DNA from 2 places in the Bradyrhizobium ottawaense genome. Region 2 is predicted to be linked to the other one. Evidence: riboswitches for the same ligand, from Rfam matches in the RefSeq annotation. Region 2 holds a riboswitch; the other holds the start of a gene.
The links. Region 2 has a riboswitch for S-adenosylmethionine ahead of CIT37_RS38755 (O-succinylhomoserine sulfhydrylase). Riboswitches for the same ligand answer to the same signal wherever they lie in the genome.
Positions count from the first base shown of each region.

Region 1 (8,692 bases), 1.6 Mb from region 2:
GACGGCCGAGGAGAGTGTTCAAACGCTCGACGTCGCCGGCATTGGGGATCATTCCGTCGGTGAGGAAGCGCTCGCTCATCAGCCGCATGTCGAAGGCCATCCAGCTCGGCATGAACTGCCTGAGGTTCTTTTCGAAGCCGGCAGGATCGTCACCCGGATATGCGATCGTGCGACCCAGCACCTCCGACCAGATGGCGGCAGCCTTCGCGCCGGTCAGTGTGTCCGGACCGACGAGATTGATCCGGTCGGGCGGAAGTGATGCGCCGGACTTGTCGCGGCGGACGAGCTCGATGGCCGCGATTTCACCGATGTCGCGGGCGTCGATCATCGCCAGTCCTTTGCCGCCGATCGGCATGGGGTAGACGCCGTATCCGCTCACCACGTCCTTGATCGTGAGATCGTTGTTCATGAAGTAGGCGGGGCGCAGGATGGTGGCGTTGAAGCCCATCTGCTCGATCATCCGCTCGACGCCGAACTTGCCCGCGAAGTGCGGCACGTTCACGTACAGATCGCTGTGGATCACCGACAGATAGACGAGCCGCTCGACGCCAGCTTCTCGCGCAATGTTGAGGGCGATCAGCGCCTGGGTGAATTCGTCCGCTACCACGGCGTTGAGCAGGAACAGGGTGGAGACGCCTGAGAACGCACTGCGCAGCGAGTCAACGTCCAGGAGGTCGCCCTGCACGACGTTCACGCCCGGCGGCAGGTTGGCCTTTGCAGGATCGCGGACGAGGGCGCGAACATCGGCGCCGCGCTTGACGAGCTGTTCAACGACTTGGCGGCCGACATTGCAATGGGTTCACTCTCCGGGGTGGGTTGCTGGACACCTCCGCAAATTAGTGACCCACGTGCGGGCCGATAGACGCTATATTTGTACAGACCGTCTCATTGGTGGAACATATGGATCTGCTCGCACTCGCCGATTTCAACCTTGTCGCCCGTCACGGCGGGTTCGGACGGGCCGCCCGGGCTGCCGGCCGCCCGAAGGCGACGCTCTCGCGCCGGGTCTCCGAGCTGGAGGGCAGCCTTGGCTTGCGCCTCTTCGAGCGCGGAAGCCGCACGCTGAAGCTCACCGAGGAAGGGCGGGCGCTCTATGAGCGGACGGGAACATTGCTCGCCGAACTCGACGAGACGGCGGCGGCGATCGCTTCAGGCGGTGCCAAGCCGCGAGGCAGCTTGCGGATCAGCGCGCCTCTGCTTTTCTCGCAAACTGCGATGGGAAAGCTGGCCGCTGCGTTCGCTCTGAAATATCCGGAGGTGCGGCTCGAGGTCACGACGGAAGACCGCGCCGTCGACATGATCGAGGAAGGCTATGACCTCGTGATCCGCGTCAATCCCGACCCCGACGAAACCCTTGTCGGACGAATCCTGATGCGCGATCGGCTGGTCGTGGTCGCGAGCCCCGACCTCAGTCGCCCTGCGTACGATCTTGCCGTTCCGACCGTGGTGCGTGGTGCGAGCGATCTGACATCGGCGTGGGAGGTGAAGTCTTCGATCGGAAACTCACGGATCTCGACCGATCCGGTGCTTCGCCTGTCCTCGATCGTTATGGTTCGCGATGCGGTCCGCGCAGGCGTGGGCGCCGCTCGCCTTCCTGTGTCGCTTGTGAGTCACGACCTGGCGGCCGGCAAGCTCGTCCACTGGGGTGATGTCGACGGACCGGAGATCGTCCTCTGGGCGCTGTACCCTTCGCGCCGGCTGCTCAGCGCTCGCGTATCCGCGTTCCTCGACTTTCTCAAGGAAGCCTTTCCCTCGGGGACGCCGGGTGAGCTCGCGGCCTTCATCGACTAGGTCAAGGGAGCAGATCGAGATCGCTCCCGCGCTGGCGCCATCCGAGCTACGAACTCACGGCTTGTTGCCGAGCTGCCCGTGCTGCCGGCCGAAATCCGCGGCCGCCGAATCCTGGCCGATCTCGACGATGCCGCGGCGGATGGCGCGGGTGCGGGTGAAATGGTCGAACAGGGCTTCGCCGTCGCCGCGGCGGATCGCGCGGGTGAGCTTTGCGAGATCCTCGGTGAAGGTGCCGAGCATCTCCAGCACGGCCTCCTTGTTGGCGAGGAAGACGTCGCGCCACATCGTCGGGTCGGAGGCCGCGATGCGGGTGAAATCGCGGAAACCGCCGGCGGAGAACTTGATCACCTCGGACTCCGTCACCTGCGCCAGCTCGTCGGCGGTGCCGACGATGGTGTAGGCGATCAGATGCGGCAGATGGCTGGTGATCGCGAGCACGAGATCGTGATGGTCCGGCGTCATCACCTCGACCTTGGCGCCCATCGCCGCCCAGAAGGCGCGCAGGCGATCAGTCGCGGCCGCGTCGACGCCTTCCGGCGGGGTGAGGATGCACCAGCGGTTGATGAAGAGCTCGGCGAAACCTGAATCCGGCCCCGAATGCTCGGTGCCCGCCACCGGATGCGCCGGCACGAAATGAACGGTCTTCGGCAGATGCGGCGCCATATCCCTGACGATGGCGCCCTTGACCGAGCCGACGTCGGAGACAACAGCGCCGGGCTTCAGATGCGCGGCGATCTCCTGCGCGACCTCGCCGCAGGCGCCGACGGGAATGCAGAGGATGACGAGATCGGCATCCTTCACTGCTTCCGCATTGGTCGCCACGACCTGATCGACGATCCCGAGCTCCATCACCCGCGCGCGGGTCTTCTCCGAGCGCGCGGTGGTGACGATTTCGCCCGCCAGGCCCTGGAGCTTCGCAGCGCGCGCGATCGAGCCGCCGATCAGGCCGAAGCCGATCAGCGCGACGCGCTGGAAGTGCGGTGCGCTGCTCATCTGCCGGCCATGAAGTCGCGCAAGCCGTCGACCACGAGGCGGTTGGCCTCCTCGGTGCCGATGGTCATGCGCAGCGAATGCGGCAGGCCGTAATTCTTCAAGCCGCGCAGCACGAGGCCCCGCTTGGTCAGGAAGGCGTCGGCGTCATCCGCGGTCTTGCCCTTGTCGGCCGGGAAGTGGATCAGCACGAAATTGGCGACGCTCGGCGTCACCTTCAGCCCAAGCTTGCCGATCTCCTCGGTCAGCCAGTTGCGCCAGGTCTCGGTGAATTGCTTCGACATCGCCTGGTGCGCAGTGTCCTCGATCGCGGCGACCGCGGCATACATTGCTGGCGTCGACACGTTGAACGGGCCGCGGATGCGGTTGACCGCGTCGATGATGTGCTCGGGGCCGAACATCCAGCCGATGCGCAGTGCCGCGAGGCCGTGGATCTTGGAGAAGGTGTGCGTCACCACCGTATTCTCGGTGGTGGCGACCAGCTCGATCCCCATCTCGTAGTCGTTGCGCGAGACGTAGTCGCAATAGGCGGCATCGAGCACCAGCAGCACGTGCGACGGCAGGCCGGCGCGCAGGCGCTTGACCTCGTCGAACGGCACATAGGTGCCGGTTGGATTGTTGGGGTTGGCGAGCCAGACCAGCTTGGTCTTCGGCGTCACCGCCTTGAGGATGGCGTCGACGTCGCAGGTGAGGTTGGTCTCCTGCGCGACGACGTTCTTGGCGCCCACCGCCATGGTCGCGATCGGGTAGACCAGGAAGCCGTGCGTGGTGGAGATCGCCTCGTCACCCTGGCTGAGATAGGTGTGGGCGAGCAGATTGAGGATCTCGTCCGAGCCGGCGCCGCAGATGATGCGGTTCGGGTCGAGCCCGAAGGAGCGGCCGATCGCCTCGCGCAGCACGCGCGAGGTTCCTTCCGGATAGTCTTCCAGGTGATCCGCCACGTGCTTGAACGCCTCGATCGCCTTGGGCGAGGGCCCGAACGGCGTCTCGTTGGCCGACAGCTTGAACACCTTGCGGCCCGGCTCGGCGACCGGGCTCTTGCCGGGCGTGTAGGGCGCAATATCGAGAATGCCGGGATTCGGCACGGGGCGGGACATCTTGAACTCCGAAAATGGCGGGGCGCGGCGCGTGGTTTACGATTTCGCCCCGGTCGGGGGCACCGTATAGCGCGTTGCGTGGCTGCCGACGAGGGCTGTAGAGCGCACCGAGGCCCCCGCCTCGATCAGGGCAGCCCTGATTTTGTCGATGCTGGTCGCGCTCGTGACCGAGACCAGCAGCGCCGCGCCGTCGAAGGCGGTATCAGGCACCGCCACGATCTCGGCGAGCGGCGACAGGGCGCGCGCGACCTCGGCGTTCCACCCGGACACGCGGACGCTGAAGGTCTCGACCTCCGTCACCAGGGCGCTGTCGGCGACGCGCGAGATCGCGAACACCGGCAGTGCGGCCGGATGATCGGCACGCTCGACGAAGGGCATCCGCGCGATGATTTTTGGCGCGCCTTCCGTTTCGAGCAAGAGCCACCAGGGTGTGCGGCTGGACGTTGCCGAGACCAGCGCCAGATCGCCCTTGGATTTCGCCACCGCCTCGACCGCGGCCTGCGCGCTGAAATGCGCGACGTAAGGCACGGTGAAGCCAAAATGGAAGCGCGCGGAATCGCGCATCGCCGGCTCACTCGCCGAGATGTCGGCATGCACGGAGAACGGCGCCTGCACGTAAGTGAACGTCGAGATGATGACGCGCCAGATGCTCTCGACCGTGTCGAGCGGCAGGATGCCGCGATGGCGCTGCACGATCTCGCGCATCATGGCGGCCTCGCGCGCCGGGCGGAACGCCGAGCCGACCTCCTGGGTCTGCTTCACCTGGATCAGGCGGTCGATGATGTCGCCGCGCTGCATCAGCAGGCGATGCATGCCCTCGTCGATCGCGTCGATCTCCTTGCGCAGTTCCTGAAGCGATGGTGGCGCGGGCGGACGTTGGGACATGTCTGGCTGTCGATGGTTTCGATGGGGGATGTCCTGATTAGGCAGTCAGGGCAGCGAAAGCAAAGAGAAATCACGTCCTTTTCGGACGACGCGTGAGAGACGAATTGGGCCGATCCGGGCCGCGACTTGACGAAAACCGCCCAAGACGGTAGCTTTTGCCCGTTCCGTGGTCATTTGAGCCGGCCGGCTTGCAGCCACGTTAAAAAACTCGCTAAACAGGCCGGGGACGCTTCCGATCCCGGCCGAACCTATCGTTCAGGCCGGGTTTTTCATGGCCTGATGCAAGTGGCGATCACGCGTTTGATCGCAAACGAGGTCGATGGTCAGATGGGTGGCGTCAAGTCGATACCGAGTCCTGCGATCAGCGCCGACGAGCGGTCGCACGAGGTGGATCATCCAAGCTCGCAGATCGCGCATTTCGGCGCCGAGCAGCCGCTGCGGCTCGATTGCGGCGTCGATCTCACCCCGTTCCAGATCGCCTACCAGACCTATGGCGAGCTCAACGCCGATCGCTCCAACGCGGTGCTGATCTGCCATGCGCTGACCGGCGATCAGCATGTCGCCAACGTGCATCCCGTCACCGGCAAGCCCGGCTGGTGGGAGACGCTGGTCGGCCCCGGTCGGCCCATCGATCCCAAGCACTACTTCATCATCTGCTCCAACGTGATCGGCGGCTGCATGGGCTCGACCGGGCCGGCCTCGATCAATCCTGCCACCGGCAAGGTCTGGGGCCTCGATTTCCCCGTCATCACCATCCCCGATATGGTGCGTGCGCAGGCGATGCTGGTCGACCGGCTCGGCGTCGACACGCTGTTTGCGGTCGTCGGTGGCTCGATGGGCGGCATGCAGGTGCTGCAGTGGACCGCCGCCTATCCGGGCCGCGTGTTCTCCGCGCTGGCGATTGCCTGCGCGACGCGGCACTCGGCGCAGAACATCGCCTTCCACGAGCTCGGCCGCCAGGCCGTGATGGCTGATCCCGACTGGCACGGCGGCGGCTATGCCGATCACGGCATCCATCCGCATCGCGGGCTCGCGGTGGCGCGGATGGCGGCGCACATCACCTACCTCTCCGATGCCGCGCTGCATCGCAAGTTCGGCCGGCGCATGCAGGACCGCGAGCTGCCGACCTTCTCGTTCGACGCCGACTTCCAGGTCGAGTCCTATCTGCGCTACCAGGGCTCGTCCTTCGTCGAGCGCTTCGACGCCAACGCCTATCTCTATCTGACGCGCGCGATGGACTATTTCGACATTGCCGCCGACCATGGCGGCGTGCTCGCAAAGGCGTTCGCGGAAATTGCGACCCGCTTCTGCGTGGTCTCCTTCACCAGCGACTGGCTGTTTCCGACCTCGGAATCGCGCGCGCTGGTGCACGCGCTGAATGCATCGAGCGCGCGGGTGTCGTTCGCCGAGATCGAGACCGATCGCGGCCACGACGCCTTCCTGCTCGACGTTCCCGAATTCTTCGACATCTCCCGCGCCTTCCTGCAATCGGCGGGCAAGGCGCGTGGACTGAAGGATGGCTAGCATGTCTGTGCAGGAAGTATTGCCGCTGGGTGGCCTTGCGACCGGATCGTCCGGCCAGTTTCGCGCCGATCATCTGCTGGTCGCCGAGATGGTCAAGCCGGGCTCGAAAGTGCTCGACGTCGGCTGCGGCGAGGGCGATTTGCTTCAGCTGCTGGAGACCCGCGGCATCGACGGCCGCGGCATCGAGCTGTCGCGCGAGGGCGTCAACCGCTGCGTCGCCAAGGGCCTTGCGGTGGTGCAGGGCGATGCCGACACCGACCTCGTCAATTATCCGGACGACGCCTTCGACTACGTGATCCTGTCGCAGACGCTGCAGGCGACGCGGCAGCCGCGGGTGGTGCTGGAGAATCTGCTGCGCATCGGCCGCCGCGCCATCGTCTCGTTCCCGAATTTCGGTTTCTGGAAGATGCGGCTCCAGCTCCTGGTCGGCGGCCACATGCCGCGCACCGAGAATTTGCCGGCGACCTGGTACGACACCGCCAACATCCATTTCTGCACCATCAAGGATTTCGTGCAGCTCTGCGACGAGATCAACGTCAAGATGGAGCGCTCGGTCGCGCTCGATCTCTACGGCCGCCCGGTGCCGCTGAATCTGCCCTGGTGGGTGTGGAACATGTTCGGGGAGCAGGCGGTGTTCCTGCTCAGCCGGGGCGGGGGGAAGTGACGCCGTAGGCGTCATTCCGGGGCGCGCGTAGCGCGAGCCCGGAATCCATCGTGCAACAACGCCCGCAGCCCGATGGATTCCGGGTCTGCGCCTTCGGCGCATCCCGGAATGACAGCTAGTGTGGAGCCAGCGACCTCAGGTCGCGCGCCGGCCATCGTCCCGCTTCCACCAGCGTCACGAACCGCTCCACACTTTCGTTGAACAGCGCGGGCTCTTCGAGATTGAGCACGTGGCCCGACTTCGGAAACATCGCCAGCCCCGCCGCAGGCAGATGCTGCTTCAGGAACAGGCTCGGTCCGACGCACGGATCGTCCTCGTCGCCGCAGATGATCAGCGCCGGCGTCGATGCGTGCTTGATCGCATCCGTCATCGTGTAGATCGAGGGGCGGCCGCCCTGGAAGCCGCGCATCGTACGCGCCGATCCCTTGGAATCGTGGCGCGCCAGCGCGGCATAGAAATCGGCATGGCCGCGCGGGTCCTTCACCAGGAAGGGAATCCGGCTCGGCGCCTCGCGCGTGACCTTTGCGACCTCGGCGGAGCCCAGCGTCTCGAACTGCTCGGCATTGGCGCGGCACTGCTCGCGCCAGGCCTCCAGGTTCTCGATCTCCGAGCCGGAGCCGACGCCGGCCAGCGTCATCGACAGTGCGCGCTGCGGCGCGTTTAGCCCGATCTGGAGCGAGGAGTAGGCGCCCATCGACAGGCCGACCAGATGCGCGCGCTCGATCCTGAGATGATCGAGCACCGCGAGCGCATCGCTGTAGAAATGCCTATAGCTGTAAACCTCGCCTTCAGGCACGTCCGACGGCGTGTAGCCGCGCGCCGAATAGGTGATGCAGCGATGGCCGCGCGAGAAGTAGCGCATCTGCGGCTCCCAATTGGTGTGGTCGGCTGCGAACTCGTGCAGAAAAATGATCGGCGTTCCCTGACCCGCTTCTTCGAAATAAATGCGGACGTCGTCCCTGGTCGTGGCGTGGGGCATTAACCGTTTCCCTCTTTTAAAGCCGCCTTTGCAGGATCGCAGTTAATGCTGTTGTCGGCAATGCGGCAGCCTCAAGCCAGTATCGGCACAAAATCATCGCAGCTATTCGCAGGCAGCCCGCGTCTTTTTCTCGCCACATCGGACGGCTTAACGGCCAGACCGATGTCGGCCGTTGCACGGGCCGATTGGGAAGTGGGGTGTCAACGAAGGATGAAGAATGTTCGAGTTGTTTGCGTCTCGCCTGTCGCGTTGTGTTGTCGCGCTGGCGATCTTCTTCGCGGCGGTTGCCGCGTTCGTTTCTCCAGCCTCAGCGCGGCCGCATCATCGTCATAGCGCAGAGCGGCACGCACACGTGCACCACGCCAGACATCATCACTACCGCCACCATGCACGCAGCTCGCGCTTCGAGCGCAGCGCGGCGCAGCTGCGGGCGAGCGGATTCGCCGACACCCAGGCGAGCTATGATCCGAACGCCAATAGCGGCGGCATGGCCCACAACGCCATGGTGAACACCGCAACGGCCAATAGCGGCGGCTTCGGCGGCGGATCGAACCTCGTATCCGAGGCGCGCCGCTATGTCGGCGGCAATCCGACCGGGCGCGGCAGCCTGTGGTGCGCGCGTTTCATGAACATGGTGCTGGAGCACACCGGCCATAAGGGTTCGGGCTCCGACATGGCGAGCTCGTTCGCGCGTTACGGCACCCGTGTCTCCGGTCCGCAGGTCGGCGCCATCGCGGTGATGTCGCGCGGCCGCCGCGGCGG
Region 1 is NZ_CP029425.2:1,315,860-1,324,551, forward strand. It holds partial or broken gene CIT37_RS06280 (NmrA/HSCARG family protein) at 1-787, opposite strand, end outside; gene CIT37_RS06285 (LysR family transcriptional regulator) at 901-1,791, shown strand; gene CIT37_RS06290 (prephenate/arogenate dehydrogenase family protein) at 1,846-2,784, opposite strand; gene hisC (histidinol-phosphate transaminase) at 2,781-3,878, opposite strand; gene CIT37_RS06300 (chorismate mutase) at 3,915-4,763, opposite strand; SAM riboswitch at 4,920-4,999, shown strand; gene metX (homoserine O-acetyltransferase MetX) at 5,091-6,287, shown strand; gene metW (methionine biosynthesis protein MetW) at 6,289-6,951, shown strand; gene CIT37_RS06315 (alpha/beta fold hydrolase) at 7,067-7,930, opposite strand; gene CIT37_RS06320 (TIGR02594 family protein) at 8,148-8,692, shown strand, end outside.
Region 1: linked by a shared signal. The riboswitch ahead of metX (homoserine O-acetyltransferase MetX) and the one ahead of CIT37_RS38755 (O-succinylhomoserine sulfhydrylase) in region 2 are both predicted to bind S-adenosylmethionine.

Region 2 (8,692 bases):
TTTCGGCGTATGAATTGCGCATCCCGGCTCACCAAGAGGGGCGATCATGTGTCGTCACGCATCGCGAGCCGGGCTTGCGGTGGACGCGGCAGCGTCGGCACGAGAGGTGCGGGCAGGGCGGGTAGTCCCTGTGAGTCCGAGGCTTCGTGCAGACGACGGCGCTGCTAGGCTTCGTCTCGTCTGTAAGTTTCCGGCTTCGTCGACGGGGCCAGGAAAAACTGCGGCGAAATGGCGGGCCGTGCGTACGGCAAAACCGTGTGGTCCTGGCCGTCGTTGCCACGGTCAAGTCTTGCGAAGGTGCGAGCGAGCCCAACCGGGCAGACTGCATCATCCAATTCGCGGGGCGAGGGAGGCCAGAAGGAATGGTCGGCTCCCGGGAGATCACGGCATAAGCCGTCCAGCCACTGCGCAGGGAAGGCCGAGTGTTCGGCACCACCTGTATGCTGCTGTGCGGTTCTTCTTGCGCGTGCATTTCGCGCAGCGGACCGCGGGTGCGAGCCGGCACCCGGTCTTCCCTGCGCCCTCTTGGCTAATGAGGGTGAGCGATGAAGCAAAGCTCGGGCGAATTGAGCCGCGAGGCCGCGAAGGCGTGTCTGCAAGCCGAGCTGCCTGCCACAAGCTCAATCTCGTTCGTGCCCACGTCTTTGTTGCTTATCGATGGAGATCGTGGGCACGGCGCTTAAGCGCCTTTGCCCACCCTACGGCACTGCCGCTGGGATCTGCATTGGAGCATCGCAACGACGACGTGGAGAATGCGTGCGCCACACTCTGCTCTCGTGCCCCGGACGCAGCGCAGCGCTCCCGGTGATGCGAAGCATCGTCCGGTGCGGTGCGCTGCAGAGCCGGGGCCCATCTCGCCGCGTGCCGGGCCGCCCCTGGGTCCCGGCTCTGCGCAGCAACGCTTCGCGTTGCGGCGCGTCCGGGACACGAGCGAGGCCCTAATTCAACACCCGCTTGTTGTCGGGACTATCAAGCGAAAACGCGGGAACGTCGATCTCGAAGCGCTCGCCGCTTTCGGTGACCATCTGGTAGCGGCCGGTCATGAAGCCGGAGGCGGTCGAAAGCGGGACGCCGGAGGTGTATTCGAAGCGCTCGCCGGGGGCCAGGATCGGCTGCTCGCCAACCACGCCCTCGCCCTTGACCTCCTGCTGGCGGCCGGAGGCATCGGTGATGATCCAGTGCCGCGTCTTGAGCTGCACGGTCTCCTCGCCCGAATTGACGATGACGATGGTGTAGGACCAGAAGTAGCGGGAGCGGTCGGCCGACGACTGCTCCGGAACAAAGTTCGGCTCGACGGTCACTTCGATCTGGCGGGTCACGGCGCGGTACATGGTTGCTATCATACCGAAATCCGGCGCTGGAACCAAACGCCGGAGGCGGCTTTGGCGACATCGTCCCGCCAGAATTCGAGGGGAATGACACCCGGACGTGATCCGGCCGCTTTGCGAGACGACGTCCGGGCCGGTACACTTCTCGACGTCGCGATTTGCGCAAGGGTTTTTAAGCCCCGATGACCATTGCCGACCAAGTGACGGGATCGACGATCGCGGGAACCGCCAAGCCCGCGGGGGCGAAGCCGCGCGCGAGGGCGCCGGCCATCACGCTGCCCGCCATCGGCGAGCGCGAGCTCCGGCTCGACCTGTTCCGCGGGCTGGCGCTGTGGCTGATCTTCATCGACCATCTGCCGCCGAGTCTGCTGACCTGGTTCACGATCCGCAATTACGGCTTCAGCGACGCCACCGAGATCTTCATCTTCATCTCCGGCTACACCGCCGCCTTCGTCTACGGAAGGGCGATGCTGGAGAGCGGCGTCGTCATCGCCACCGCGCGCATCCTGCGCCGGGTCTGGCAGATCTACGTCGCCCACGTCTTCCTGTTCACGATCTTCCTCGCCGAAATCTCCTACGTCGCGACCAGGTTCGAGAACCCGCTCTACACCGAAGAGATGGGGATCATGGATTTCCTCAAGCAGCCCGACGTCACCATCGTGCAGGCGCTGCTGCTGCGCTTCCGTCCCGTCAACATGGACGTGCTGCCGCTCTACATCGTGCTGATGCTGGCACTGCCGCTGATCCTGTGGTCGATGAAATGGCGTCCCGACGTCACGCTCGGCCTCTCGGTCGCGCTCTACGCGGTCACCTGGGAATACGATCTTTACCTGTCGGCCTATCCTAACGGCTTCTGGGCCTTCAATCCCTTCGCCTGGCAATTGCTGTTCGTCTTCGGTGCATGGTGCGCGCTCGGAGGTGCGCGACGGATGTCGCGTATCCTGGCTTCGCCGGTGACGATGTGGATCTCGATCGCCTATCTCGCCGCGGCGTTCTACGTGACGCTGACCTGGTACGTGCCGCAGCTCTCCCAATTCATGCCGAAGCGGGTCGAGCAGTGGATGTATCCGATCGACAAGACCGATCTCGACGTGCTGCGCTTCACGCATTTCCTGGCGCTGGCCGCGCTCACCGTGCGCTTCCTACCCCGGGATTGGCCGGGCTTGAAATCGCGCTGGCTGCGACCATTGATTCTATGTGGCCAGCATTCTCTCGAGATCTTCTGCCTCGGTGTCTTCCTGGCCTTCGCCGGGCATTTCATTCTCGCCGAAGTCTCCGGCGGGGCAGCCATGCATGCGCTGATTAGTCTCTCCGGGGTCCTGATCATGTGGGGCGTGGCCTGGGTGATTTCGTGGTACAAGCGCGTGGCTGACAAGAGCGGTGCGAAAACCAAAAACGCCGTCGGCAACGCCGATCTGGCGGGAGGGGGCTGATGAAGGCGAAGGTTCTCCTGAGCCTGGTCCTGCTATGCGGTAGCCTCGCCGCGCCTGTGGCGCGGGCGGGCGATGCTGCGCCTGGCGCTGCCACCGCGCCCGCGGCGTGCGAATTGCCGTCCTATCTGCTTACCAGCGAAAGCCAGCTTCCCAAGGTCGCCGAGGCCATCAAGGCCGGCAAGCCGCTCGAAATCCTGGTCATCGGCAGCCGCTCGACCACGATTCCGTCCTCGGAGGGCAGCTCCTATCCGGCGCGCATGGAAGCGGTTCTGAAGGAAAAGCTGCCGCCGTCGGAAGCGGTGCACGTCTCCGTAGAAATACAGAGCAAGCGAACGGCGGAGGAGGCCGCCTCGACCTTCGTTAAGCTGATGGAAGCAAAAACGCCTACTTTGGTCGTCTGGCAGACCGGGACCGTGGATGCCATCCGATCCATCGATCCCGACGAATTTCGCAGCGCAGTCACCGAGGGGGTTATTGCGTTGCAAAAGGCAGGGGCCGACGTCGTCTTGATGAATTTGCAGTACAGCCCGCGTACCGAAACGATGATCTCGGCCCAGCCATTTCTCGATAATATGCGCGTCGTGGCGCAGGAGCATGATATTCCGCTGTTCGATCGCTTCACGATCATGCGGCAGTGGAATGATCAGGGTCAGTTCGACCTGTTCAGCCCGTCCCGCGGGCCCGAACTGGCGAAGCAGGTTCATGATTGCCTTGGCCGGGCGTTGGCACAGTTCGTGATCGACGCAGCCCATCTGGAGCCGGCCCAGCAGCAAAATTGAGGTCTAGCGTTAATGAGTTCTCTCCGCCCTTTTTGCCTGACGGCATGGCTGGCCGCGCCTGCAGCAGCAGTGCTGTTGTTGCTGGCGCCGGCCCCGCAGTCCCATGCGCAGACGCAAGCCGCACAGGCGACGCCCGCACCCGCGCAGTCGGCTGATCCCGCGCCCGCCTCGCCCTCACAGACCAATGTCGCCGCAACCTCTCCCGAGCAGCGCGGCATCACCGCGCGCGCCATCGACAAGGTGAAACAGGTCGCCAAATCCGCCGGCGACGTCTTCAACCGCGTGCCCTGCCTGCCGCCGAAGGGCGGCTCCAAGGCGATGGGCTCGCTGCCGCATGTCGCGGGCAAGCTCGTCGCCGGCCAGCCCGTCCTCATCGTCGCGTTCGGCTCGTCGTCGACCGCAGGATTCGGCGCGAGCTCGCCGGAGTTCAATTATCCGAATCGTCTTGCCGCCCAGCTGCGCCGCCATTATCCGACCGCCGACATCACCGTCGTCAATGCCGGCGTCGGCGGCGAGGATGCGCCCGAGATGATGAAGCGTCTCCAGACCCAGGTGATCGACGTGCATCCGGATCTCGTGATCTGGCAGGTCGGCACCAACGCGGTGCTGCGCAATCTCGATCCCGGCGACACCGCCAAAATGGTCGAGGACGGCATCAGCCGCATCCAGGCCGCCGGCGGCGCCGACATCGTGCTGGTCGATCCGCAATATTCGCCGGCCGTCAACCAGCGCGGCGAAAGCGCCGGCAAGATGGTGAAGCTGCTCGGCAAGGTCGCCGAGCTTCGTCACGTCGGCATCTTCCCGCGCTTCGAGGTGATGCGCGACTGGCACGAGAACCAATCGATTCCGGTCGAGAGCTTCGTCATCGCAGACGGCCTGCACATGAACGATTGGGGCTATGCCTGCTTCGCCCAGCTGCTCGGCGACGACATCATCCGCTCGGTGGGGCAGATCAAGCTGGGCGTGAACGTGCCGGGGGATGTGCGGACCTATCGGCCGATGTAGGCACGCTGCCGTAGGGTGGGCAAAGGCGCAAAGCGCCGTGCCCACCACCTCGTCGTTGTAATCGAGAACGGTGGGCACGCTTCGCTTTGCCCACCCTACGATTGCGAATACGTGGCTACGCCTTCTCCAGCGCCGCCGTCAGATCCTCGATCAGATCATCGGCATGCTCGAGCCCCGCGGAGAAGCGGATAAAACCTTCGCTGATGCCGAGCGCGGCGCGGTCCTCCGGCTTCAGACGCTGATGCGTCGTGGTCGCCGGATGCGTGACGAGGCTCTTGGCGTCGCCGAGATTGTTCGAGATCTTCGCCAGCTTCAATTCGTTGAGCACGCGGAACGCTGCAGCCTTTCCGCCCTTGACCTCGAAGCCGACCAGCGTCGAGCCGCCACGCATCTGCTTCTTCACCAGCGCTGCCTGCGGATGATCGGCGCGGCCCGGGAAAACCAGCCGCGAGATCTTCGGATGGCTCGCGAGCACGTCGGCGATGCGCGCGGCGGTGTCGGTCTGCGCGCGCACGCGTACGCCCAGCGTCTCCAGGCCCTTGAGCAGGACCCAGGCGTTGAACGGCGAGATCGACGGGCCGGTCTGGCGCATGAAATTGTGGATGTGCTCGGCGATGAAGGCTTCCGACGACAGGATGATGCCGCCGAGGCAGCGCCCCTGGCCGTCGATGTGCTTGGTCGCGGAATAGACCACGACGTCGGCCCCGAGCGCGAGCGGGCTCTGCCAGATCGGCGTTGCGAACACGTTGTCGACGACGAGCCGCGCGCCGCCCTTGTGCGCGATCTCGGCAATCCCGGGAATGTCGAGCACGTCGAGGGTCGGGTTGGTCGGGCTCTCCAGGAAGAACGTCTTGGTGTTCGGCCTGACGGCGCGCTGCCATTGGTCGAGATCGAGACCGTCGACCAGCGTGGTCTCGATGCCGTAGCGCGGCAGCAGGTCCTGGATGACGTAGAGGCACGAGCCGAACAGGGCGCGGGAGGCCACGACGTGGTCGCCGGCCTTGAGAGGCGCCAGGATCGCCGTCGTCACCGCGGCCATGCCGGTCGCCGCCGAGCGGGCGGCTTCGGCGCCTTCGAGCTCGATCATGCGGCGCTCGAACATCGCGATGGTGGGATTGGAGTAGCGCGAATAGATGAAGCCCGGATCCTCGCCCTTGAACCGCGCCTCGCATTGCTCCGCGGTGTCGTAGACATAGCCCTGGGTCAGGAACAGCGCCTCCGACGTCTCGCCATATTGCGAGCGCAGGGTGCCGGAATGGACCAGGCGGGTTTCGGGACGGTAGTTGGTGGTCGACTTCGACATAGGTACCTCCGACATGACCGTCTCGTCGAAAACGGTCACAAAAAAACCGGCCTGGATATATCCACGGGCCGGGATCACAGAGGTCCCCGGCCTGTTTAGCGACTTATTTAACGTGGCTGCAAGCCGGCCGGCTCAAATCACCACGGGATAAGTGATGCTCATATTCCGCAATGCCCTTTCCGTCAAGGCGTCCATCGGATAGCCGTAAAAGACTTGTATTTCCGGCATGTCCGGATGCATCTGACCCCTGATGAGGACCCCCGGTTGACGTTCACGGTCGCGCCCGACGCCAATGGTATCCTGCCCGACCGCATGATCGCGGCGATGGCGGCGGCGGGTCTCATCCTGCCCGCCTATGACTTCGTCGAGAGCCAGATCCAGCCGGCGAGCCTCGATCTGCGTCTCGGCGACATCGCCTATCGCGTCCGCGCCAGCTTCCTGCCCGGTCCCGGCGCCACCGTCGCCGAGCGCATCGACGAATTGAAGCTGCACGAATTCAGCCTCGCCGACGGCGCGGTGCTGGAGACCAACTGCGTCTACATCGTGCCGCTGCTGGAGAGCCTCGCGCTGCCGCCGGAGATCGTCGCGGCCGCGAACCCGAAGAGCTCCACCGGCCGGCTCGACGTCTTCACCCGCGTCATCGCAGACGGCACCCGCCGGTTCGACATGATCGGCGCCGGCTATCACGGCCCGCTCTATGCCGAGATCAGCCCGAAGACGTTTCCGGTGCTGGTCAGCGAGGGCTCGCGTCTGTCGCAGGTGCGCTTCCGCACCGGTGACGCCATCCTCAATGCCGACGAGCTCGATGCGCTTCATGCCGCCGAGCGCCTCGTCGATATCGACGATGCCGATCTCTCCGGCGGCGTCGCCGTCTCCGTCGATCTCTCCGGCGAGAAAGCGAACGGCTTCGTCGGCTACCGCGCCAAGCGCCACACCGGTGTGGTCGACGTCGATCGTCGCGCCGGCTATTCCGTCGAGGACTTCTGGGAGCCGATCTCGGCCCGCCCGGACGGCAGTCTGATCCTGGATCCCGGCGAGTTCTACATCCTGGCCTCGAAGGAAGCCGTGCAGGTGCCGCCCGACTACGCCGCGGAGATGGTGCCGTTCGATCCGCTGGTCGGCGAATTCCGCGTGCACTATGCCGGATTCTTCGATCCCGGCTTCGGCTATGCCGGCGCGGGCGGGCTAGGATCGCGCGCCGTGCTCGAAGTGCGTTCGCGCGAAGTGCCGTTCATCCTCGAGCACGGCCAGATCGTCGGCCGCCTCGTCTACGAGAAGATGCTGGCCCGTCCCGACGCGATGTACGGCCAACGCATCGGCTCCAACTACCAGGCCCAGGGCCTCAAACTATCGAAGCATTTTCGGGTGTAGCCCGATCCTGTAGCCCGGATGGAGCGCAAGCGTAATCCGGGGCAGTCTCACTCGTGGCACGATCCCGGATTACGCTCCGCTCCATCCGGGCTACATGCGAGGTGACGACATGAGCAACCCATCCGAACTCGACGCAAGGATCGCCGAAGACGTCGCGGATGCGCTGATCTATTCGGACCGCTCCGGCACGATCATGCGATGGAACCGCGCAGCGACGGCTCTGTTCGGCTTCTCCGCAGCGGAAGCGCTGGGCCAGATTCTCGACCTGATCATTCCCGAGCACCTGCGCGCCGCGCACTGGAAGGGCTTTGAAGCTGCGCTGGCCAGCGGCAGCATGAAGCTTGCGGGCAGGCCGACACTGACCCGCGCGCTGCACAAGAGCGGTCGCAAGCTCTACATCGAGATGACCTTCGCGCTGGTGCGGGATTCCGGCGGCAACGTTCTGGGATCGGTGGCGATGGCGCGCGATGTCACCGAACGGGTCGAGCGAGAGCGCGCGGCCAAGACGCCACCGCAAACTTCGTGATGCGGAATTGGCGGGTGGCCACGCAGGGCGCTCTGCACGGGCGTCATGTTGCCTGCCGGAAGGTGCGGTGACACACTCGATCGCAACATGATCGGGAGCGAAACGAATGACCGCCGCAGCTGACGCCGCGCAGGAAGCTCAATGGAAGCGCTGGCGTGCGGTCGCCGACCTCTACCACGCCTATTTCACCGGCCTCATTCTCACCGTCGTCACGCGGCGCGGCACTGCGGATGCAGCGGAGTTCGTCTTCCGCGTGTTCCGCCGCCAGCAGCAGGAGCGCTTCCTGCCGGGGCTTAGGAAGCTCGGGATCGATCATCTGCCGCCGGCGGTGGCGGCCGCGCAATATCACTATCTCTCGAACTGGATCGGCGGCGTGCATGTCGAATACATGTATGAGAGCGATGCCAAGGCCTGGATCCGCTATCCGCCGCCGCGCTGGATCTGGAAAGGCACGGCGATCTGCGGCGTGCCGGGCGAGGTTTCCCGCGCCATGCTGCGGGGATGGCACGCCAATAATGGCGTCGCGCTCGGCGATCTCAGGCTCGGCTTCGTCTGCACCAAGCAGAGCGTCGACGGCCAGGACGGGCTGGAAGGCTATTATCACCAGTACGATCATCCGCTCGAGCTCGATCAGCGCCTGGTGTTCGCGCGGCATCTGGAAGCGCCGCTGTTCGATGCGAAGACTGCGCCGGCTTTGCCGGTTGCGAGCTGGCCGAAACCGCGCCTTGAAAAAGCCTATCGCAACTATGCGATGGAATATGTGCGCACGGCGGCGCCCGTGATGGTGCAGCTGTTCGGCCCGGAAGACGCCGGCTATCTGCTGCACCTCACCGGCAAGCTGATCGGCATGCAATATTTCGACGAGGTCGCGGCGGCACTGGCGATGAGCCGCGGCGGGGCAAGCGAATTCGCGTCGTTCCTGAACGCGCTGTTCGCGGCGCAGGATG
Region 2 is NZ_CP029425.2:8,278,554-8,287,245, reverse strand. It holds gene apaG (Co2+/Mg2+ efflux facilitator ApaG/CorD) at 939-1,331, opposite strand; gene CIT37_RS38770 (OpgC domain-containing protein) at 1,511-2,761, shown strand; gene CIT37_RS38765 (SGNH/GDSL hydrolase family protein) at 2,761-3,540, shown strand; gene CIT37_RS38760 (SGNH/GDSL hydrolase family protein) at 3,553-4,545, shown strand; gene CIT37_RS38755 (O-succinylhomoserine sulfhydrylase) at 4,661-5,848, opposite strand; SAM riboswitch at 5,923-6,002, opposite strand; gene CIT37_RS38750 (2'-deoxycytidine 5'-triphosphate deaminase) at 6,083-7,219, shown strand; gene CIT37_RS38745 (PAS domain S-box protein) at 7,329-7,745, shown strand; gene CIT37_RS38740 (hypothetical protein) at 7,852-8,692, shown strand, end outside.